3 regions of the Thermostichus sp. MS-CIW-38 genome follow, and region 3 is predicted to be linked to each of the others. Evidence: riboswitches for the same ligand, from Rfam matches in the RefSeq annotation. Region 3 holds a riboswitch; each other region holds the start of a gene.
What was found. A riboswitch is a leader RNA that binds a small molecule or an ion and turns the genes downstream of it on or off. The one in region 3 is predicted to bind cobalamin.
Positions count from the first base shown of each region.

Region 1: another riboswitch for cobalamin. It lies ahead of ACVWXZ_RS06965 (TonB-dependent receptor plug domain-containing protein); the one in region 3 lies ahead of metE (5-methyltetrahydropteroyltriglutamate--homocysteine S-methyltransferase).
Region 2: another riboswitch for cobalamin. It lies ahead of ACVWXZ_RS05205 (sirohydrochlorin chelatase); the one in region 3 lies ahead of metE (5-methyltetrahydropteroyltriglutamate--homocysteine S-methyltransferase).

Region 1 covers NZ_JBSSAH010000014.1:54,302-60,672, reverse strand. Annotated here, with positions in the region: gene ACVWXZ_RS06970 (DUF1636 domain-containing protein) at 1-275, opposite strand, end outside; gene ACVWXZ_RS06965 (TonB-dependent receptor plug domain-containing protein) at 404-2,374, opposite strand; cobalamin riboswitch at 2,417-2,569, opposite strand; gene ACVWXZ_RS06960 (hypothetical protein) at 2,914-3,438, opposite strand; gene rsmH (16S rRNA (cytosine(1402)-N(4))-methyltransferase RsmH) at 3,615-4,526, opposite strand; gene aroA (3-phosphoshikimate 1-carboxyvinyltransferase) at 4,763-6,097, shown strand; gene ACVWXZ_RS06945 (TIGR03792 family protein) at 6,133-6,371, shown strand, end outside.
Region 2 covers NZ_JBSSAH010000009.1:28,645-35,015, reverse strand. Annotated here, with positions in the region: gene trpC (indole-3-glycerol phosphate synthase TrpC) at 1-316, shown strand, start outside; gene ACVWXZ_RS05220 (DUF5340 domain-containing protein) at 380-619, shown strand; gene ACVWXZ_RS05215 (heavy-metal-associated domain-containing protein) at 679-873, shown strand; gene ACVWXZ_RS05210 (heavy metal translocating P-type ATPase) at 986-3,301, shown strand; cobalamin riboswitch at 3,429-3,564, shown strand; gene ACVWXZ_RS05205 (sirohydrochlorin chelatase) at 3,595-4,638, shown strand; gene ACVWXZ_RS05200 (hypothetical protein) at 4,736-5,644, shown strand; gene ACVWXZ_RS05195 (PAP/fibrillin family protein) at 5,653-6,282, opposite strand; gene ACVWXZ_RS05190 (L-threonylcarbamoyladenylate synthase) at 6,319-6,371, opposite strand, start outside.
Region 3 covers NZ_JBSSAH010000049.1:8,452-14,822, reverse strand. Annotated here, with positions in the region: gene ACVWXZ_RS12875 (WecB/TagA/CpsF family glycosyltransferase) at 1-303, shown strand, start outside; gene ACVWXZ_RS12870 (cell division ATP-binding protein FtsE) at 497-1,183, shown strand; gene metE (5-methyltetrahydropteroyltriglutamate--homocysteine S-methyltransferase) at 1,361-3,625, opposite strand; cobalamin riboswitch at 4,092-4,296, opposite strand; partial or broken gene ACVWXZ_RS12860 (ABC transporter ATP-binding protein) at 4,443-5,045, shown strand; gene ACVWXZ_RS12855 (cell division protein FtsX) at 5,139-6,050, shown strand; gene ACVWXZ_RS12850 (hypothetical protein) at 6,112-6,371, shown strand, end outside.

The DNA of each region.
Region 1 (6,371 bases), on a different contig from region 3:
TCTCCAAAAACATAGGTCATCTTTTGAGGTGCTGCCAACGCAACAACGCAAGCATGGCTGCAGGCGCTCATACAGGCAACCGGCTTCAGGGTCAGTTGAGGATTGAGGGTTTGAGATTGCAGGGCAGACAGCAGCATTTCTCCCTTGCTAATCCCTTCTTTTTGGCCGTTAACCCACCGAGATCCGCAAGTGACACAAACCCAAAGACAATGGCTGCTGGGTTGCTGGGCAGCGCTGCCAGCTTGAACTGGCAACTGGGAAGTTGATCGAGACATGGTGCTCCTTGATATAGTCATAGGTTTCTGTCCAAGCAAAGGGTGTGAGAAGAGGCAAAGACGATCTCAATGTCTTGGCCAAGGATTCAGCAGTGAGTTAGACAGCTAAAAGTCAGCCTCAAGTCGCTCTAAAATTGGCCCCTTAAATTAAGCCGAACGGTGCGACCCACTCCTGGGTAGCCGGGGAAAACCTCATATTGCTCATCCAGCAGGTTATCGACTCCCACCTCGAGAGCGAGATTTTCTGCAACCGGGATCCCTCCCCGCAGAGCCAGGTTGGTGTAGCCGGGCAGAGATTGGGTATTGGCGTTGTTGGTAAAGAAAGTGCCAATGTGATGCAGGAAAACTGAGGCATACCGATCCTCTGCATCGCGGTAGCTCAGGCCCAGGTTGAAGCTGTCTGCTCCCACGAAGGCTAGCTGTTTGCCAACCGCTTTGGGATCCAGCGCCGAGCGGATGATGGGATCGTTCAGGGTGTAGTTGGCAAAAAGAGTCCAGTTTTCCCCCAATCGCAAATCCAGGGCTGCTTCTATGCCTGTGTATTCCACGAGCTCAATGTTTTCGTAGGTTCCCCTGCTCGGGCCGGTGCTGACAAAGGTGATGCCATCGCGGATGCGGTTATGGGCAAAGGTCAAGCGCAGCAGGCCAAAATCTCCCAGAGCCTGATCCAGGCCAATGTCAAAACTCTCTCCCCGCTCCGGGCGCAAATTGGGGTTGCCGTCGACTTCAAAAAAGCCCCGCAAACGAAAGAATAAGTTTGAGATCAAGGGGGTGCGAAAGCTGCCGGCATAATTGGCCCTCAGGGTGGTGCCTTCTGCCAAAACCCAGCGGATCCCTGCGGCAGGAGAGGTGGCCGAACCGTTGACCAGATTGCTCGAATCTTGGCGAACACCTAAGTTGAGATAAAAGTTGGGCTGTGGCCTGTAATCCAGGCGGGCAAAGAGGGCCCCTTGGTTCACGGTATTGTCATAGTTGACGTTGGTGGATCCCCTGGCAAAGGAGAAGGTGGTGTTGCGAGCTGAAATGGATCGGTAGTCTGCTCCTAGAGTAAGCTCCAGGTTTTCAGCAGCCTTCCAGGTGTATTGCAGTTGGGATCCCCACCCCGTTCGCGAGATCTCATCCCGGGATCCCTGGCTTTGTGGGGCGCTGAAGCGATAGTTGAGGTCGTCAAAAAATACCCTAGCTTGCAGGGATCCCCTCTCTTGATCCCACAGCCAACTGAGATCTAACAGCAGGTCGTTGGTGTTTTGCACTGCATCGGGGGAGGGAAACTCGGTGCTGCCGGGCACCTGAAACGCTTTATTGAGATAAAGGGCATTTCCGGTTAGGACCTGGCCTTCTGCCAGTTGCCAGGTGAGTTTGGCTTGTAGGTTGTGGTACTCCACCGCCGAGTTTTCCCGCCTGCCGGCTTTGCCCAAACGCCTAATTTCAAAAGGAAAGTCGTTGTTGCTCTGCAGACGGCGATAGCTGACCACCCAGCCCAGATCCTGCACCTGGCCGCGGTTCTGGATCCCTTGCTCGTTGAGGCCGTAGCTGCCGATAGCCGCTTCCAGCACGGTCTCGGATCCCGGCTTTGGCTCCAGGGTTACGATGTTCATGACCCCGCCAACCGCGTCCGATCCATACAAAGTGGAGCCCCCACCTGGAGAGATCTCAATACGCTCGACCACATCTGTAGTGATCTGAGACAGATCGAACCCGCCAAAAAAGCCCAGGTCGTTAATGGGGCGGCCATCCAAGAGCACCAACACCTGGGCCGTTCGTCCTCCCCGCATAAACTGGGAGCTAAGGGCTCCCAACTGGGTTCCTGCCGTGCCGTCGCTGAGGATCCCGGGCAGGTAGCGCAGGGCCTCCTGAACCGTTCTTGCCCCTTGCTCTCGAATTTGCTGGCGGGTAATGACGTAAACCGGGCGGGAAGAATCCCGCAGCAAACCAGGACGGCGAAAAGGTGTGGTGACGGGTTGATTTAAAATCTCGGCGCTAACACCGGTTTCCAACACCTCTTGAGCTGAAGGTGAAGAGGCCGCCGGCTGCGCCCACGCTGGGATCCCCAAAACAAGACCCCCCAGCGCCAGGCTGAGACCTAGAATGGGATTCATTTTCTTTCTTGAAGCTCCTGATTCCGTGCGACGCGGAAGAAAGACGAGCCAGAACCGCAGGCGGGCATCCTGACTGAGGGCATGGGTCTAGCCCAAGCCCATCACAGTTGCGGCACAGCGCCGGATTTGCACCGGACTTTCCCCTTTACATGCCCTGGCTGATCCCCAGGACAACCTGTCGGTACAGCTTTCTCTGCGATTGCTCCGAAAAAGCCGTGCTAGGCATCATACATCCCCTGCTCTGGAGTTCCTATCCTGCCAGGGGGGATGTCATCTCCAGGGGTGAACGGGATCCCAACGGCAATCCCAGGGCTTCGGATGGGCCACATCCCATTTAGGCCAGATTTCTTCACTGCTTTGTAAGCAGTTGAAGGATAGCCCGCTGCTACTCCAGATCGCGAGGCCCAGGGATCCCTTGACTTTTGAAGAATTTGAAGGATAGGGAGGATAGAGATACGCTGAGATCTTGCAAAATCCACAGCCTTTGGGAGAGTAAGAGGGGAGCAGTGGCTTGGCTGCTGTCCACGGGATTCATTGGACTAGTACCCAACCGGGTAGAAAAGAGGAGCTTTTTCGATTTCAGGCGGGGCTGTCGTCTGGTGGGCTGGATCCGGTTTAACTTGGCTGGGAGAGGCAATCGGCACCTCGATCATCCGATCCGGTACCAGCGGCACCATTTCGGAGCGGTCGGCAATTTCCCGCAGAGAATTGGCAATGGATTCTTGAGTCAGCAGAAACTGTCGTTCGTTGCGCTGCATCTGCTGCCACACCTGGTAACGCTGGCTCCACCGGCTTTGGGTATGCACAGTCCAACTGTAAAGGCTTAACACTGAAACCCCAGAGAGGATAGCCATCCCTGTGGAGATCTGCTTCCACCAAGCTAGGTGTTCTGCCCAAGCCGAATGTTGGCTGCGAGGATGGGCTGATTTCAACTTCAAATCCAAAGGCTGGGTGCGGCTGGCTTGAACTGTACCGGAGAGGGGTCGGCTCAGAGCAGAAGGCTGTCTGTGGCGACGAGGGCTTTTGGGACGATCAAGACCTGCGTTCAAAGGCTGGCTAACCATAGGGCTTAACCTCACACACACCAAGGGATCCGACGGTGCAGGACTGCCGGTTCCGCTTCACCCTAGTTCCCCGCATCCCCCAATAGCAACCCCCTTCTCCCGATTCCCGGCCTCAGCAGGACAGCTGTCCGCTTCACGGTAGCCGATCTCTTGAGAGCGGGAGAACCAACCTAAACCTACATCTGACTGCTGCGGGCAGCCACTCGCAGTTTGGCAGAGCGGGCCCGTGGATTGCGTTGCCGTTCCAGTTCGGAAGGGGACAAGGGCCTGGGGGTGAGCACCTGCCAACGGGGATCCCTGCGAAAGGCCCATTTCACCAGGCGATCTTCAAGGCTATGGAAGCTGATCACGGCCAACCTGCCGCCGGGTTTCAACCAAGTGGGAGCTTGGGCCAGCAAGGTTTCTAAAGCCTCCAGTTCTCGGTTCACGGCAATGCGCAACGCCTGAAAGACCCGAGTGGCCGGGTGAATGCGGCCTCGCCGAGCTGCCGGAGGTACCGCCTGCCAAACCACCTGGGCCAACTGGGTAGTTGTGGCGAGGGGACGAGCCTGCTCGATGTGATGGGCAATGCGGCGGGCAAATCGCTCTTCGCCGTAACGGGTGAAAATCTCGATCAACTCTTCGACCGGGCGATGATTAACCCAATCGGCGGCAGTCTCCTGAGCTGTACTGGGATCCATGCGCATATCCAGCGGCCCCTCTCCGCGAAAGCTAAATCCCCGCTCAGGGCAGTCCAGTTGCGGCGAACTCACCCCCAAGTCGGCCACGATGCCATCGAAGGGAATCCCCTGCCCCTGCTCATCCCGAAAGCCATGCTGCTGCAGATCGAAATCGGCAAAATTGAGGTGCCACAGTTGGATGCGACTACTGGGGATCCCTTCTGCTGCAAAACGCGCTTGCGCCGCCTGCAGAGCCGCCGGATCCCGATCCAACCCCACCACTCGGGCAGCTCCCCCCCGCAGCAGCGCCAAGCTGTGCCCACCCCCTCCCAACGTCACATCCAGAAAAGTGCCGCCCCCCTGGGGTTGCAGGTAGGCCATCACCTCCTCGGTCAAAACAGAGTCGTGTTGATACACCTTGCCAAGCACGGTCTGCGGGGGTTCTATTTCTGCTGCTACAAAGTTCAGTATCTGCAAAAAAAAAAGGCCGAGGCCAGGCCCCGACCGAGGAATCCATGTTGTTAAGGTGATCCTCTGGGAAAAGAGGGGTTGCCGTCAAAAGACAGGCTGTCTTGGGATCCCTGGTAAGATCTCTGGGGCATGAGTCCGGGCCTGAGTAAGATGAGACTGCTGCCGCTTTTGCCCAGTCTGCCATCAGAGTTGCTGTGTTGACTCACTCTTCTTCTACCGATATCCTCACTCTCTCGCCGGCCAAGGGCCTGCGCGGCCAAGTGAGCATCCCCGGCGACAAGTCCATTTCCCACCGCGCCCTGATGCTGGGATCCCTGGCCGAAGGAGAAACCACCATCCAAGGGCTGTTGCTGGGAGAGGATCCCCGCAGGACGGCAGCCTGTTTTCGGGCGCTGGGGGCAGATATTTCGGAGCTTAACAGCGAGTGTGTTCGCATTCGGGGAGTTGGCCTGGGCCAGCTGCAAGAACCGGCAGACGTGTTGGATGCAGGTAACTCCGGCACCACCTTGCGCCTGATGCTGGGGATCCTGGCTGGCCAGGCCGGGCGCTTTTTTGCCGTCACCGGCGATCGCTCCCTGCGCTCGCGGCCCATGGGGCGGGTGGTAGAACCGCTGCGGCAGATGGGGGCCAGCATTTGGGGACGGGCCGGTGGGACGTTGGCACCTTTGGCCGTACAAGGGGGATCCCTCAAGGGCATTCACTACCGCTCCCCGGTGGCTTCGGCGCAGGTGAAATCCTGCCTCTTGCTGGCGGGCCTGCTGGCAGAAGGCACCACCCAAGTCACCGAGCCGGCTCTCTCTCGGGACCACTCGGAACGGATGTTGCGGGCCTTCGGAGCCGACATTCACGTGGATCCAGAGGCGAAAACCGTGGCCGTGGTGGGGGGATCCCGCCTGGTGGGCCAGAGAGTTCAGGTGCCGGGAGATATCAGCTCGGCAGCCTTTTGGCTGGTGGCCGCCTCCATTGTGCCCGAGAGCGAATTGCTGCTCCGGGATGTGGGCCTCAACCCCACCCGTACCGGTGCACTACGGGTGTTGCAGGAGATGGGGGCTGACATCCAAATTGAGAACCTCCGGGAAATGGCCGGCGAGCCCCTGGGAGATCTGCGGGTGCGTTCGGCCCGCTTGCGCGGCTGCACCATCGCCGGCGATCTCATCCCCACCCTGATCGACGAGATCCCGGTTTTGGCGGTGGCGGCGGCCTTTGCCGAGGGGATCACGGTGATTCGCGATGCCGCAGAGCTGCGGGTGAAAGAAAGCGACCGTCTGGCTGCCATAGCCCAAGAGCTGAGCCGCATGGGAGCCCAGGTCACTGAATATCCTGATGGCCTGGAAATCAAGGGAGGGATCCCTCTTCACGGGGCCGAGGTCGACAGCCACGAGGATCACCGCATCGCCATGAGCCTGATGGTGGCAGCTCTAGGAGCGCAGGGATCCACCCTCCTCAGGGGAGCCGACTGTGCCCGCATCTCCTACCCCGACTTCATTCCCACCCTGCAACGATTGACTGCTTCCCCCCTGGAGTCTTGAGAGGGCCCATCTTTAACTTTGCCGCCTCTGCTCCTATGTCGACCTGCCCCAGCCCGCCCGGCCCTATCGCCATCGAACATCTCTGCTTCCGGGTTCCTCCCGGTGGGCAAGCAGCCTTTCTTGAGCAAGACGAGCGGGTTTGGGGATCCGCCCTGCGCCGGCATCCGGGTTTTCTGGGCAAAGAAGTTTGGCTGGATCAGCAGGATCCTGAACTTGTCCACCTCATCCTCCGCTGGGCCAGCCGCGCTGATTGGAAAGCCTTTTCCCCCGAGCA
Region 2 (6,371 bases), on a different contig from region 3:
GGTGCACACTTCCCAAGAGTTGCAGCGGGTGTTGCGTTTGCCTCAACTGCAAGACTCCAGGGGGCAGGTGCTCATTGGCATCAACAATCGCGATCTGAGAACCTTTGCGGTGGACTTAAACACAACGCGCAACCTGTTGGCCGCCCACTCGGAGCTCCTTGGCGATCTGCCTGTGGTCAGCGAGTCCGGCATCCATACCCCCGCCGATCTGCAGCAGTTGCGGGCCTGGGGGGTGCGCTCTGTGCTGGTGGGGGAAGCGCTGGTGACCCAGCCGGATCCCGGCCAAGCTGTGCGCCACCTGTTGTCATCTCAGTGAATGAAAACCATTTATCAATGGATCTCTGCGAGAACAATTGATCTCTAAGGATTGCTTGGATCGATGAAACGTATTCCTGTGCCGGCTCATATCCACTACGAATTTCTGCTGCGGGTGTTGGAGCGGCAAACCTTTCCGGCAGTGGAAGAACAGGATTTTGGCAACCGAGGCCGCACGCAAGAGCTGATCAACTCCCTGCGCAAAGCCCTCACCCAACAGGTGCAACTGGAGGAAGAGTGGCGACAGCGGGGCTATCAGGTGGACTACCGCTGGAATATGGACGAGCCTCAGCCTCCCTCTTGACCTTCCAGCCCACTGTAAGGTTTAGCATCCTTTCAGTGGCATTGGGGGGGTTTTCCAAGATGCAGGTTGTTTTGACGGTGCCCAAGCTGGCCTGTGGGGCCTGTATAGACACCATTGCGCAAGCGGTGCGGCAACTGGATCCCCAGGCGCAGGTGGAAGGGGATCCCAAAACCAAACAGGTGCGGATTACTTCTGAGCGGCCTGTGGGCGATTTGCGGCAGGCCCTCACCCAGGTGGGATATCCCCCGGCCTAGTCAAGGCTGGGTCGAGAACGGTCGGGCGTCTGTTTTGAATTCCTGTACAGATGGCTGCCTTCGCCCTGCCCAGGGTGGAGAGTAGCTGTCGTTTCATCAACAAGGTGTTGCCATGCCTGCCCCTGAAAAGTCATCGGCTGCACTATCGGCCTCTGCGCCTTCTCCTGAGGGCACTTGGCAGTTGGCCCTGCAAGGGATGAGCTGTGCCTCCTGCGCCCGCAGCATCGAACAGGCCCTCGCTCAGGTGCAGGGGGTGTCCCACGGATCAGTGAATTTTGCCAGCGAGCAGGCCACCGTCAAAGGGGATCCCAGGCTGGTGGATCCGCAGGCGTTGATTCGGGCGGTGGAGCGGGCGGGGTATCGGGCGCGCCTTATCCAGGAGGATTGGCAGCTGGACGATCTGTCGGATCCAGAGCGGATCGCCCAACGGGCCGCAGAACGGGAACTGAAGCTCAAGGTGGCGATAGGGGTGGGCATCAGCACGGTGCTGGTGATCGGATCCCTGCCGATGATGCTGGGGATGGACATCCCGGGCTTTCCCATGTGGCTGCACAATCCTGGGTTGCAGTTGCTGCTGACGGCTCCGGTGCAGTTTTGGGTGGGCAAGCATTTTTATCGAGGCGCTTGGGCCGCTTGGCAACGGCGTTCGGCGGATATGAACACGCTGGTGGCCTTAGGGACGAGCGCGGCTTTCTTCTATTCCATTTTCCCAACGGTTTTCCCCGACTCTTTCCATCGGCAGGGACTGCATCCCGATGTGTATTACGAAGTGTCGGCGGTGGTCACCACCCTGATTCTGGTGGGTAAGTGGATGGAGCAACGGGCCAAAAGGCAAACCTCTGAGGCCATTCGCAAGCTGATCGGGCTGCAACCGAAAACGGCAAGGGTAATTCGCCATGGGGTGGAGCAGGATATTCCGATTCGGGAAGTGCAGGTGGGGGATCGGATCCGGGTGCGCCCCGGCGAGAAGGTGCCGGTGGATGGGGTAATCCTAGAGGGATCCTCCACCCTCGACGAGTCGATGGTGACCGGCGAGAGCCTGCCTGTACTCAAGTCGGCGGGGGATGAGGTGATTGGGGCAACGCTGAATCAGACGGGCAGCTTTGTGATGGAGGCGCGGCGGGTGGGCAAAGACACAGTTCTGGCCCAGATCGTGCGCCTGGTGCAGGAAGCTCAGGGATCCAAAGCCCCAATTCAACAGGTGGCGGATCGGGTGACTGCCTGGTTTGTGCCGGCAGTGATCGGGGTGGCAGTTCTAACTTTTGTGCTCTGGTGGGTGTTGGCGGACAACCTGACGCTGGCCTTGGTGAACACGATTGGGGTGCTGATCATCGCCTGCCCTTGCGCGCTGGGGTTGGCAACCCCCACCTCGATCCTGGTGGCCACGGGACGAGGGGCAGAATTGGGGATCCTGGTGAAAAGTGCCGACAGCCTGGAATTGGCCCACCACTTGCGCACGGTGGTCTTGGACAAAACCGGCACCCTGACCGAAGGTCGCCCTACCGTCACCGATATTTGGGCTAATGGCTCCTCTCCCCTGACGGTGTTGCGCCTGGCAGCGGCAGTAGAGCGGCACTCGGAACACCCTTTGGCCCAGGCGGTGGTGCAGAAAGCCGAAGCCGAAAAAATTGTGATCCCTCCTGCCTGGCACTTTCAGGCAAGGGTAGGCAGTGGGGCAGAAGCCTGGGTGGAAGACCAGTGGATCCGCATCGGTCGGCTGAGCTGGCTACAGGAGATGGGGATCCCTTGGGATCCCTCTTGGTCAGAGCGGGTTCAGAATTGGGAAAGCCAGGGCAAAACGGTGATCGGCGTAGCCCAATCCCAGAGCCTGGTGGGGCTGCTGGCCATTGCCGATCCGCTCAAACCCACCTCTCCTGAGGCAGTGCAACAGCTGCAACAGATGGGTCTAGAGGTGATCCTGCTAACCGGGGATAACCCCACCACGGCCCAAGCGGTTGCCCGGCAGGCAGGCATTCAGCGGGTAATTGCCCAAGTCCGTCCGGATCAGAAGGCCGCTTACATACGCAGCCTAAGACAACCGCGACGGCGGGTGGCGATGGTGGGAGATGGCATTAACGATGCTCCGGCTCTGGCAGAAGCGGATGTGGGGATCGCCATCGTTACGGGTACGGATGTGGCAATGGCCGCCAGCGATATTACCCTCATGTCGGGAGATCTGCGGGGAGTCGCCACTGCCATTCAACTCAGCCGGGCCACCCTCAACAACATCCGCCAGAACCTCTTCTTCGCCTTTATCTACAATACGCTGGGGATCCCGATTGCCGCTGGGGCGCTCTATCCCTTTACAGGCTGGCTGCTCAACCCCATGCTGGCGGGGGCAGCCATGGCCCTGAGTTCCGTTTCGGTGGTCGCCAATGCCCTGCGCCTGCGACACTTTCAGCCCCCCAGACCAGCGGGCCGGCGTTAGGCCCTCTCCCAGGGGCAAGGGGGATTAGCGCGGCAACAGTTTTGCTGCCCTTTGAGCATGAGTCTGCCGTACCGCTCATGCCTCAGGGCTATCTTCTGGCAGGCAAGAACATCCCCCCCGGGAGCTTGGTGAATGGCAAGCGGCAAGCTAACCTAAAAGGCTCAGGCAGACTGGGGAAAGCGCGGTGCAAGTCCGCCACTGTGACGCAACTGTGATGGGATCCCTCCCTCAGCCAGAACACCCACCTGCCGTTGTCCTGTACCCCTTGCGATTCACAAGGAACGGAGTTTTTTGTGTTGAATACCCTCAGTGTTTCCCCTCCCCTTTCGGTTGGGCAGCTTGCTTCTCCTTCATTGCCCCTATTGCTTATCGGCCACGGATCCCGCGACCCTGAAGGGCGGCAAGCCTTTCTGGAGTTGGCCCAAGTCTACCAATCCCTCACTCCCCATCGACCGGTGATCCCTTGTTTTCTGGAGCTGACCCAGCCAACCATTGCCCAGGGGGTAGAGCAGTGCTTGGCCCAAGGGTGGCAGGAGATCGTGGCCCTGCCGCTGTTGCTGTTTGGGGCCCGCCACAACAAGTTCGATGTGACGATGGAATTGGATCGCCTGCAGGCCCTCTATCCCCAGTTGCGCATTCGTTACGGTGGGCCGCTGGGGATCCGCATCGAGATCCTGCAACTGCTGCGAGACCGATTGGCTGCTCTGATAGCTGCCCAACCGCAGCGGATCCCAGAAGCAGAAACCGTGCTCCTGTTTGTGGGTCGCGGCTCCAGCGATCCCGAGGCCAATGCCGAAGCCTGTAAACTGGCCCGGTTGCTTTGGGAAGGATCTGGGTTTGCCGCTGTGGAAACTTGCTTTATCGGCATTACCCATCCCCGCCTGCCCGTGGGATTGGAGCGGGCCTTGTCCTGGCAGCCGCGCCGGGTGATCGTGCTGCCCTACTTTCTGTTTACGGGGGTGTTGGTGAAAAAAATCGAGGCGGCAGTGGAGAAACAACGACAACGACAGCCGGAAATCGACTGGCTGATGCTGCCGGAATTGGGCCTTGTGGATACGGTGCTGCACAGCCTGCAGCAACTGGAGCAGGAAGCCCTGCAGGGCCAAACCCCGATGAACTGCCACCTGTGCAAGTTTCGCCTGGCCGTGAGCGCAGAGGTCAGAGCTGGGCATACCCATCACCATCCTCACGAGCATCATCACCACCATCACGGGCACGGATCCCATCACCACCCTCATTCTCACCATCACCCTCAGCACGGCCACACCCACGCAGCGGCTGGGGATCCCTGGGCCCAATTAGAGGGCTACCACCAACGGGCTTGGCAGGTGCCCTAAGAGGGAAACAGAGGCTGCTGGCGGGATAAACTGAGTGCAGACAGGCCATTTTTGAACCTGGTTTTCCCGCTCTAGCGGTTGTGATGACGAAAAAACGATGATGCTCTCCCGCTCCTCTTGGGTTTCAGGTGCCGCTGCCGCGGGGAGCGGGATCTTTGTTTTCGCCCTGGTGGTGGGGCTGCTGGATCAGATCCTGCCCACCCTGCCCAAGGTTTCCTTATCCTTGGCCGGGATCCCTGGGATCCTGGCTGGAATTGGGTCTGCCTATGGGGTTTGGCAGGTGGTTCAGATGGGTCTGCAGTCGGCTTCCTGGAGCGACTTTCGAGAATCGCTGGTGGCGACCCTGTCTCCCTTTGATCCTGCCGATTATGGCGGCAACCCTCGGCAACCCGAGGAGGATTCTCTCCCTTTGCAGTCGGTTGACGAGGATCCTCAAACCCAGATCCGCGATCGACAAATTCTTGATCAAGCTGAGCAGCAGACGGAAACTGAAACCGAAGTAAGCGAACACACTCAAGTAAGACTGCAGGGCGAGCAGCACCAGGATCAAGCTTCGCAGGCCAAGGCCCAACAGTTGCAGCCCCTACAAGAATTGTCATCACCTTCTTCCCCAAGCCCTGAGTCGGCAAAACCCACACCAGAGCCAGAGCTCAACCAAAAACTTCGCCAACTCCAGATGCAGGTCGCCCAGATGCAGGTCGCCACTCTGAAAATAGAACTGGAACTCCAAGAAATCCAACTGCAGCAGTTGGAGGTGAGGCGGACTCGGCTTCAGCAGCAGAAGCAGAAACTCAAGCACGTTCTGCGTCGCACGGCGTCCGAAAATCAAAGGCTGCGCTTCTTACAGGAGCAAAAAGCCCGGCAACTGGAGCAAACTCAGCAAGAGCTGCAAGCTTTGCGGGAGTCCTACCGCGCCTTGCAAGTTCTACAGGAAATAAGCTTCACCCTAACCCAAAACCTATCTCACAAAATAGCCGAAACGGAACCCTCTAAGCCCTCCGGCTAGCCGAAGTCTCAACTCACCCGTTTCAGGACAAATACACTCCCCTCGCTGCCCCGGCCCATCCGCAAATCTTCATCCAAATAGGTGATATCCAGCCAACCCGTTGGCTCGCGGCGGCGGATATCGATTTGAATAGCCGGGATCCGCTCCGGAGCCCGCTCGAGCAAATAGAGAAAACTCTCGATCTCGTAGCTCATCAAAGCTTGGGATCCGAGCACCAATCGCTCGAAAATCACCCTCACCCGGCGCTCAGATTCGGGGTAAAAGCGCGCTGATACAGCCAAGACTCCCCGTGGCATCCAAGCCTCCAGCCAACCGGATCCCTGGATCTCCGCCACGTTGAAGACCCGTCCAGCTTTGGCCCGAATACACTGGTAGATCTCGCCGGTGGTCAAAAAAGGCAACTGTGCCAGCCGCAGCAGAGCTGTGCTGGTGGTAAAGAGGGTGAGCCAGTTCCCCTCCAACCCTTCAGGGGCCGATGTTGGCTTGGGGGTGGGGTTGAGCGCTTCTAGGACGGCAATTTGAGACAGGATCTGGGCTTGCTGCTCAGGGGAGACTTTCCGGCCCCGGTCGGTCGCCTCCAGCAGGTGCAGCAGAGCCGATTTTTGCTGAGCCAGGGCCATGAGCACACTCCAAGGCATCAACCCCATTTTAGAGAACGCCAGATCCGGCTGCCCTCAACCGTCTTCTTCTACGGGTTTCAGATTTAGATCTGCCACCTGCTCATACC
Region 3 (6,371 bases):
CTTCTGCAAGCTCTCCAGGAATTTCGACCGCAACTGGTGTGGGTGGGGCTGGGATCCCCGCGGCAGGAGCTGTGGATCCAAAAGTGGCGTCCCCTTTTGCCCCAAGCCATCTGGATGGGGGTGGGGGGCAGCTTGGACATTTGGGCCGGCCAAAAACGGCGAGCGCCCCGTTGGTGGCGTGACCATCACCTGGAATGGTTGTATCGTCTCTATCAGGAACCCTGGCGCTGGCGACGCATGTTGGCTTTGCCCAAGTTTGTCTGGCGAGTGCTGTGGGATCCCTCTTCTCGTTTGCGCCCCTAGTCTGCCGGCGCTCTCTCCCTCCTCTGTCTAGGCGCTTACTATGGTGATCGGTCAGCACATCGGCTATCCTCCTCGCTTACACCGTTGGGCGGGTACGGCTCCGACCCCTCATCTCCCTGCCCCGGCCAATCCAGAGGCCACCCTGGGCTTTTACGGCAGCACTCAATCCGGATCCCTGGAAACCCCGGCCAGCATGGTGTCCTTGCGGGGCGTGAGCAAGGTCTTTCCCAACGGCAACTTAATTTTTCAGGATGTGAACTTGGAGGTGCGCCGCGGCGAGTTCGTGTTCGTAACTGGGGTCTCCGGAGCAGGCAAGTCCACTCTTTTGCGACTGCTCTACGGGGCGGAACAGGCCACCGAGGGCACGGTCATCGTCGATCAAGTCTGTCTCTTTTCTTCTGAAGGGCGGCGGCGACCCTACCGCATCCCACCGCGTCCGCTGGCCATGTTGCGGCGGCGCTTGGGGGTGGTTTTCCAAGATTATCGCCTTCTGGCCAACCGCACCCTGGCAGAAAATGTGGCCTTCGTGCTGCGCGCCCAAGGGCTGTCCCCCGCAGAAATCCGCCGTCGCATCGGGCCGACCCTAAAGATGGTGGGGCTGACCGAAAAGCGAGATCACTTTCCCCATGAGCTTTCGGGGGGGGAACAGCAGCGCCTTAGCCTGGCCCGTGCCATTGTCAACATGCCGGTGCTGCTGCTGGCGGACGAGCCAACAGGAAACCTAGATCCGGAAAACTCCCTCTTGGTTCTCCAGATTTTGGAGCGGCTCAATTCCTTTGGGGTGACCGTCATCATGACCAGCCATGACCCCTATCTGGTGGAGCGGGCCGGCCACCGGGTGGTGCGCATGGAGGGAGGGCGCCTGTATGATCTGCGCTGAGGGTCTGCTGGGATCCCTACTTTGCTCTTCACAAGCTTTTTGAGATCCCGGAGAGCAGCTTTGCCGGTTGCATCAGCAGACCGTAGGCCCTAAGCCAGCCGCATCAGCACAACAGCGGCACCGCCCGCGGCGACTTGTCAAGCCAGCCCGACCAGTTACATCAGCGGGTCGTGGGCCTTACTCGCGCAGACCCTCAGGTTGGGTTTCCAGAAGCTCCTCCCCTAGCTGATGAGCGGCAGCCACCATATTTTTCAGTGCGGGGATCACCTCCTCCCAGCGGCGGGTCTTGAGGCCACAATCGGGATTAACCCAAGTTTGCTCCACAGGCAAGTGGGCCAGTCCTGTGCGCAGCTGCTGCAGGATTTGCTCAACGCTCGGCACCGCAGGGCTGTGGACATCGTAAACGCCGTTGCCCACCTGGTGACGATACCCAGCCTGGGCAATTTGCAGCAGGGTTTTGTTGTTGCTGCGGCTGTTTTCAATGGAAAGCACGTCGGCATCCAGCCGCTCAATGTGCTCGATGATGTCCCCAAACTCTGAGTAGCACATGTGGGTGTGAATCTGGGTTTCCGGCTTGGCCCCGCCGGTAGCTAGGCGAAAGGCATCCACTGCCCAGCTGAGGTATTCTGGCCAGCGTTCTTTTTTCAGAGGTAGCCCCTCCCGCAGTGCCGGCTCATCCACTTGCACCATCACCGCTCCAGCCGCTTCCAGATCTGCCACTTCGGCTCTCAAGGCCAGGGCAATCTGCAAAGCCTGCTCCCGCCGGGGAATATCAACACGGGGAAAGGACCAGTTGAGCATAGTCACTGGCCCCGTGAGCATGCCTTTCACCGGCTTTTGGGTGTGGGACTGGGCTACTTGGAATTCCCGCACTGTCATGGGTTGGGGGCGAACCACGTCGCCGTAGAGAATGGGAGGGCGCACGCAGCGGCTGCCGTAACTCTGCACCCAGCCGTGTTCAGTGAAGGCAAAGCCTTCCAGCTTCTGGGCAAAGTACTCCACCATGTCGGTGCGCTCAAATTCCCCATGCACCAACACATCCAGGCCAATCTCTTCTTGAATGCGGATGCACTTGGCAATCTCAGCGTCAATGGCTGCTTCGTACTCCGCCTGCGAAACCTCCCCTCTTTTGTACTTAGCTCGCCACTGCCGCACCTCTGGAGTTTGGGGGAAGGAGCCAATGGTGGTGGTGGGCAAAGGTGGTAGCTGAACCTGCCGACTTAGGCGCTGCTCGTAGGGCAGGAATCGCTCGAAGTCCTGGAGCTTGAGGTTGGCCAAAGCCTGGCGCACTTGGGGGTTGGGGGGGCTAAACTGCGCAAAGCTCTGCCATTGCTGCTGGATTTCCGCCTGCTGGGCAGCAGTGTCTTCGCCGTTGAGGGCTCGCGCCAGGAGAGCTACTTCGGCCAGCTTCTGTTCGGCAAAGCTGAGGACATTTCTGAGGGGTTCTGGCAACTGGGCTTCCAGAGCAGCGTCGTGGGGCACAAATTGCAACGAAGCGGAAGGCTGCACCCGTAGGTTGGGAGCTACCCCCTGCAGCTCCCGCAGGCTGGCCAAGACGGTCTCAGGCTGAACCTTCCAGACATTCCGAGCGTCCACTACGCCAGCACCTAGGATCTGGTCAGCCGGAAAGCCATAGGTTCTTACCAGATCCAGGGTGTGGCCACGGGTAAAGTCAAGGCTAATGCCGGCCACCGGCAGTTGCACCACCCAGGGGTAAGTCTCCCCCAGGTCATCGAAGTAGGTGACCAAGTGGACAGGGATCCCGGCGGTTGCCAACTGGCGGTAGCTCATTTCCACAGCTTCCCGCAGGCCACTTCCCTGGCTGGTAACCAAAATGGGATCGTGAATCTGGACTTCTGGGATCCCCAGCTGTTTTAACTCCTGGAGGAGATCCCGGTACAGAGGAAGGAGCTTTTCCAAGTCCGCCCGCAGATCCCCAGATCGCTGGCTAAGGCAGAGCAAAGTCACTGGACTGAGGACAACGGGGCTGGTGCGCTCCCCTAGGATCCCTTGGGCCCGCCGAACTCTTTCCAAAAAATCCCCAAAGTTAGGACTGGGATCGGCTTCCGGCTCAATTTCGGGTACCAAGTAGTGGTAGTTGGTGTCAAACCACTTGGTCATTTCCAAAGCCGGCAGGCCCTCCCGCCCCCGCGCCATGGCAAAGTAGCGGTCTAAACCCGACAGACCTCGGAACCGAGAGGGGATCAGCCCCAGCCAGGTGGCCCAGTCCAGTACATGGTCGTAGAGAGTCTGATCCCCTACCGCAATGTGATCAATCCCAGCTTGTAGCTGAGTCTGCCAGGCTTGAGTCTCCAAATCCCAAAAGGTAGCCAGCAGAGCCTCTGACCCTAGGGCACCACTCCAAAAGCCTTCCAAAGCTTTTTTGAGCTCGCGGCGCTTGCCCATGCGGGCATACCCCAATGTCATGGTTTGTGCAGTCATGTTGTGTGCCATCCCAAATACTGAGTTTTCTAATTTTCCTGCGTTCAATTCGCCCTCAACTGGGATCCCGCCCGCCAAGGAAGAAACCGGCTGTTCCTCTCTTGCCTCTGGAACCCCAACAAAACACTGCCTTTTGCGCAAAAAAGATACTCAACGCAGCCAGCGATCGCAGTGGCTACTTGCCAGCCACCAATTGAAGTCAGGAAGCCTGACATCTCACTCTTTCCTTCGCGTAGGCGGGCTGTAGATCTTGATAGATCTTGATAGATCTTGGTGCAACAGCACCCAAAATTTACTCTCTCCCGGCCAACTGGCTCAGAGTCTTGCTTGGGTTCTTGGACTTATTTCTACTGCTGAGGAGTACCGAAAGCTTGTGGGAGCAACGCCGGGAAAATGCTCAGGATAACGAAAGCAGAAACGAGCTAAAGCCAAGACAGTTACCATCTGTACCTCGCAGATGTTGTGAAGTTTAGAAAAACCATCGGCGGGCATTCTGACTGACACGGTTTTGGGGGACAAGACCTGGATCGGCAGCGAATGACTCTAGAGATTTGCTGCAGGACTTCTCCTAAACCGGATCACAGCTGCGGGACAGCGGCAGATTCTCACTGCTCTTTCCCCGTTTCCTCTGGCGGCTGATCCCCGTCAGAACCGATAGCTGAGCTACATCGTATCACGGAGTTCAGAGACGGGAGTAGAGTGCTTCAATCATCACCAAGCCAGCAGCCTTTGGAGCTACCAGACCTCACCTTTCACCCAGCGGTCTTGCAGGAAGTCATCGGAATCCTCTAAGCATCCTCCCCCCCTGCATTGCTCTCAAGTAGAACTTGGGGAAGTCGTAGGGCTGATGGCTCCCTCTGGTTTTGGCAAAACTACTCTGGCCAAGTTGCTGGCGGGCTACCTTACCCCCAGCCAAGGTCGGGTGAGTGTGACAGGGCAGCCTTTGCCTCGGCGAGGGTACTGCCCAGTGCAGCTTGTCTTTCAACATCCAGAGCAGGCCGTTAACCCCCACTGGCGCATAGCTCAGGTCTTGCGGGAAGGGCCTCCTCCCCAGCCAGAGGTTCTCCACACCTTAGGCATTTCCCCCAGTTGGCTCAACCGCTATCCCCATGAGCTAAGCGGGGGAGAATTGCAGCGGGTTGTCATCGCCCGGGTTCTCAACCCACAAACTCGCTATTTGATTGCAGATGAGATGACAGCCATGCTCGACGCCAATACCCAAGCCCTGATCTGGCAAGCTGTCTTGGCCTATGGGCGGGCACATCAGATGGGGCTTTTGGTCATCAGTCATGATCGCTTTCTCCTGGAACGGCTCTGCAGCCGCTACGTCATCATGACCAGCCATGACCCCTATCTGGTGGAGCGGGCCGGCCACCGGGTGGTGCGCATGGAGGGAGGGCGCCTGTATGATCTGCGCTGAGGGCTGCCGGGATCCCTATTTTGCTCTCCACAGGCTCTGTTGAGCTCCAGGGGGCAAGGGTCTGAGCCCATTGATTGTTGGATGGAGAACAGCATGCAATCTCTCTCCCGACTTCTCAATAAAATTCGCTATCTCCTACAGGAGACTTTTTTGGGGTTGCGGCGGGGGGGCTGGCTGAACTGGGCCGCTGTGAGCACCCTGCTGGTGTTGCTGTTCTTGGTGGGGATCGGCGTTGAGCTGTCCTGGGGCGTGGATGCCACGGTGCAGTCGCTGGGAGGACAACTGGAGATCTCCGTCTACCTGGAGCCGGAACGGCAGGGGGTGGAGCTGCAACCTCAGGTCGCCCAACTGCCTCATGTGGCCGAGGTGAAGGTCATCACCAAAGACCAGGCTTGGCGCAACCTTTTGCTGGAAATGGGGATCCAAGACGAGGCGGCCATGGAAACCCAGTTGGGGGAGAACCCCTTGGTGGATGCTCTGCGGGTTAAGGCGGATTCCACCGAAGCCTTGGGGGAAGTGGCGGAGCAGATTCGCCAACTGGAAGGGGTGGATGAGGTCTACTACGGCGACCGCATTGTGGAGCAACTGGCCCAGCTCCAGGACATGCTACGGCTGGGATCCCTGACCATTACCGGCGTGTTGGCCCTAACAGCGGTGGCGGTCATCACCACCACCATTCGCCTCATCGTCATGGCGCGGCGGCGGGAGATCGAGGTGATGCAATTGGTGGGGGCGACAGCAGCCTGGATTTACTTGCCCTTTATTTTGCAAGGGTGCCTGTTTGGGGTGATCAGCGCAGTGGGAGCTTGGGGATTGATCTTGGGATCCCAGCAGTTGCTGCAGGAGCTGCTGGAGCAGTTGATTGCCTTGCCCTTCCTCAAGGTGATGCAGGCAGATCGCAGCCAACTGGAGTTTTGGCTCTTGCCGTCGATGTTGTTGGGGATGGGGGTTTTTCTGGGCACCACCAGCAGCTTGATCGCGGTGCGCAAGTCGGCAGGGCGATGAGCTGGAGGCGATGCTGAGGAAAGCCCTGGATATTCCAATCTGAGGATCGCCATAGGATAAGATGATGGACTCTACTTCCCTGGCTTTCCAAGATCTGGCCGCCATGAACCCATTGCCTCCTCCCGCCCACCCCTACCAGTTCCGCGCTTTGGGCCTGATTAAGGGATCCATGAAATCGATCCCCAAGACTTATGCGCAGGCAACCTTGGTTGCCTCTGACGGAGCAGAATATCCGGCTACCCCCGGACGCGCCGAGCTTCTCGGCCCCTTCGAGCACTGCATCAAGAGCGGCCATACCTACTGGTACTACGTGCAGCCGCA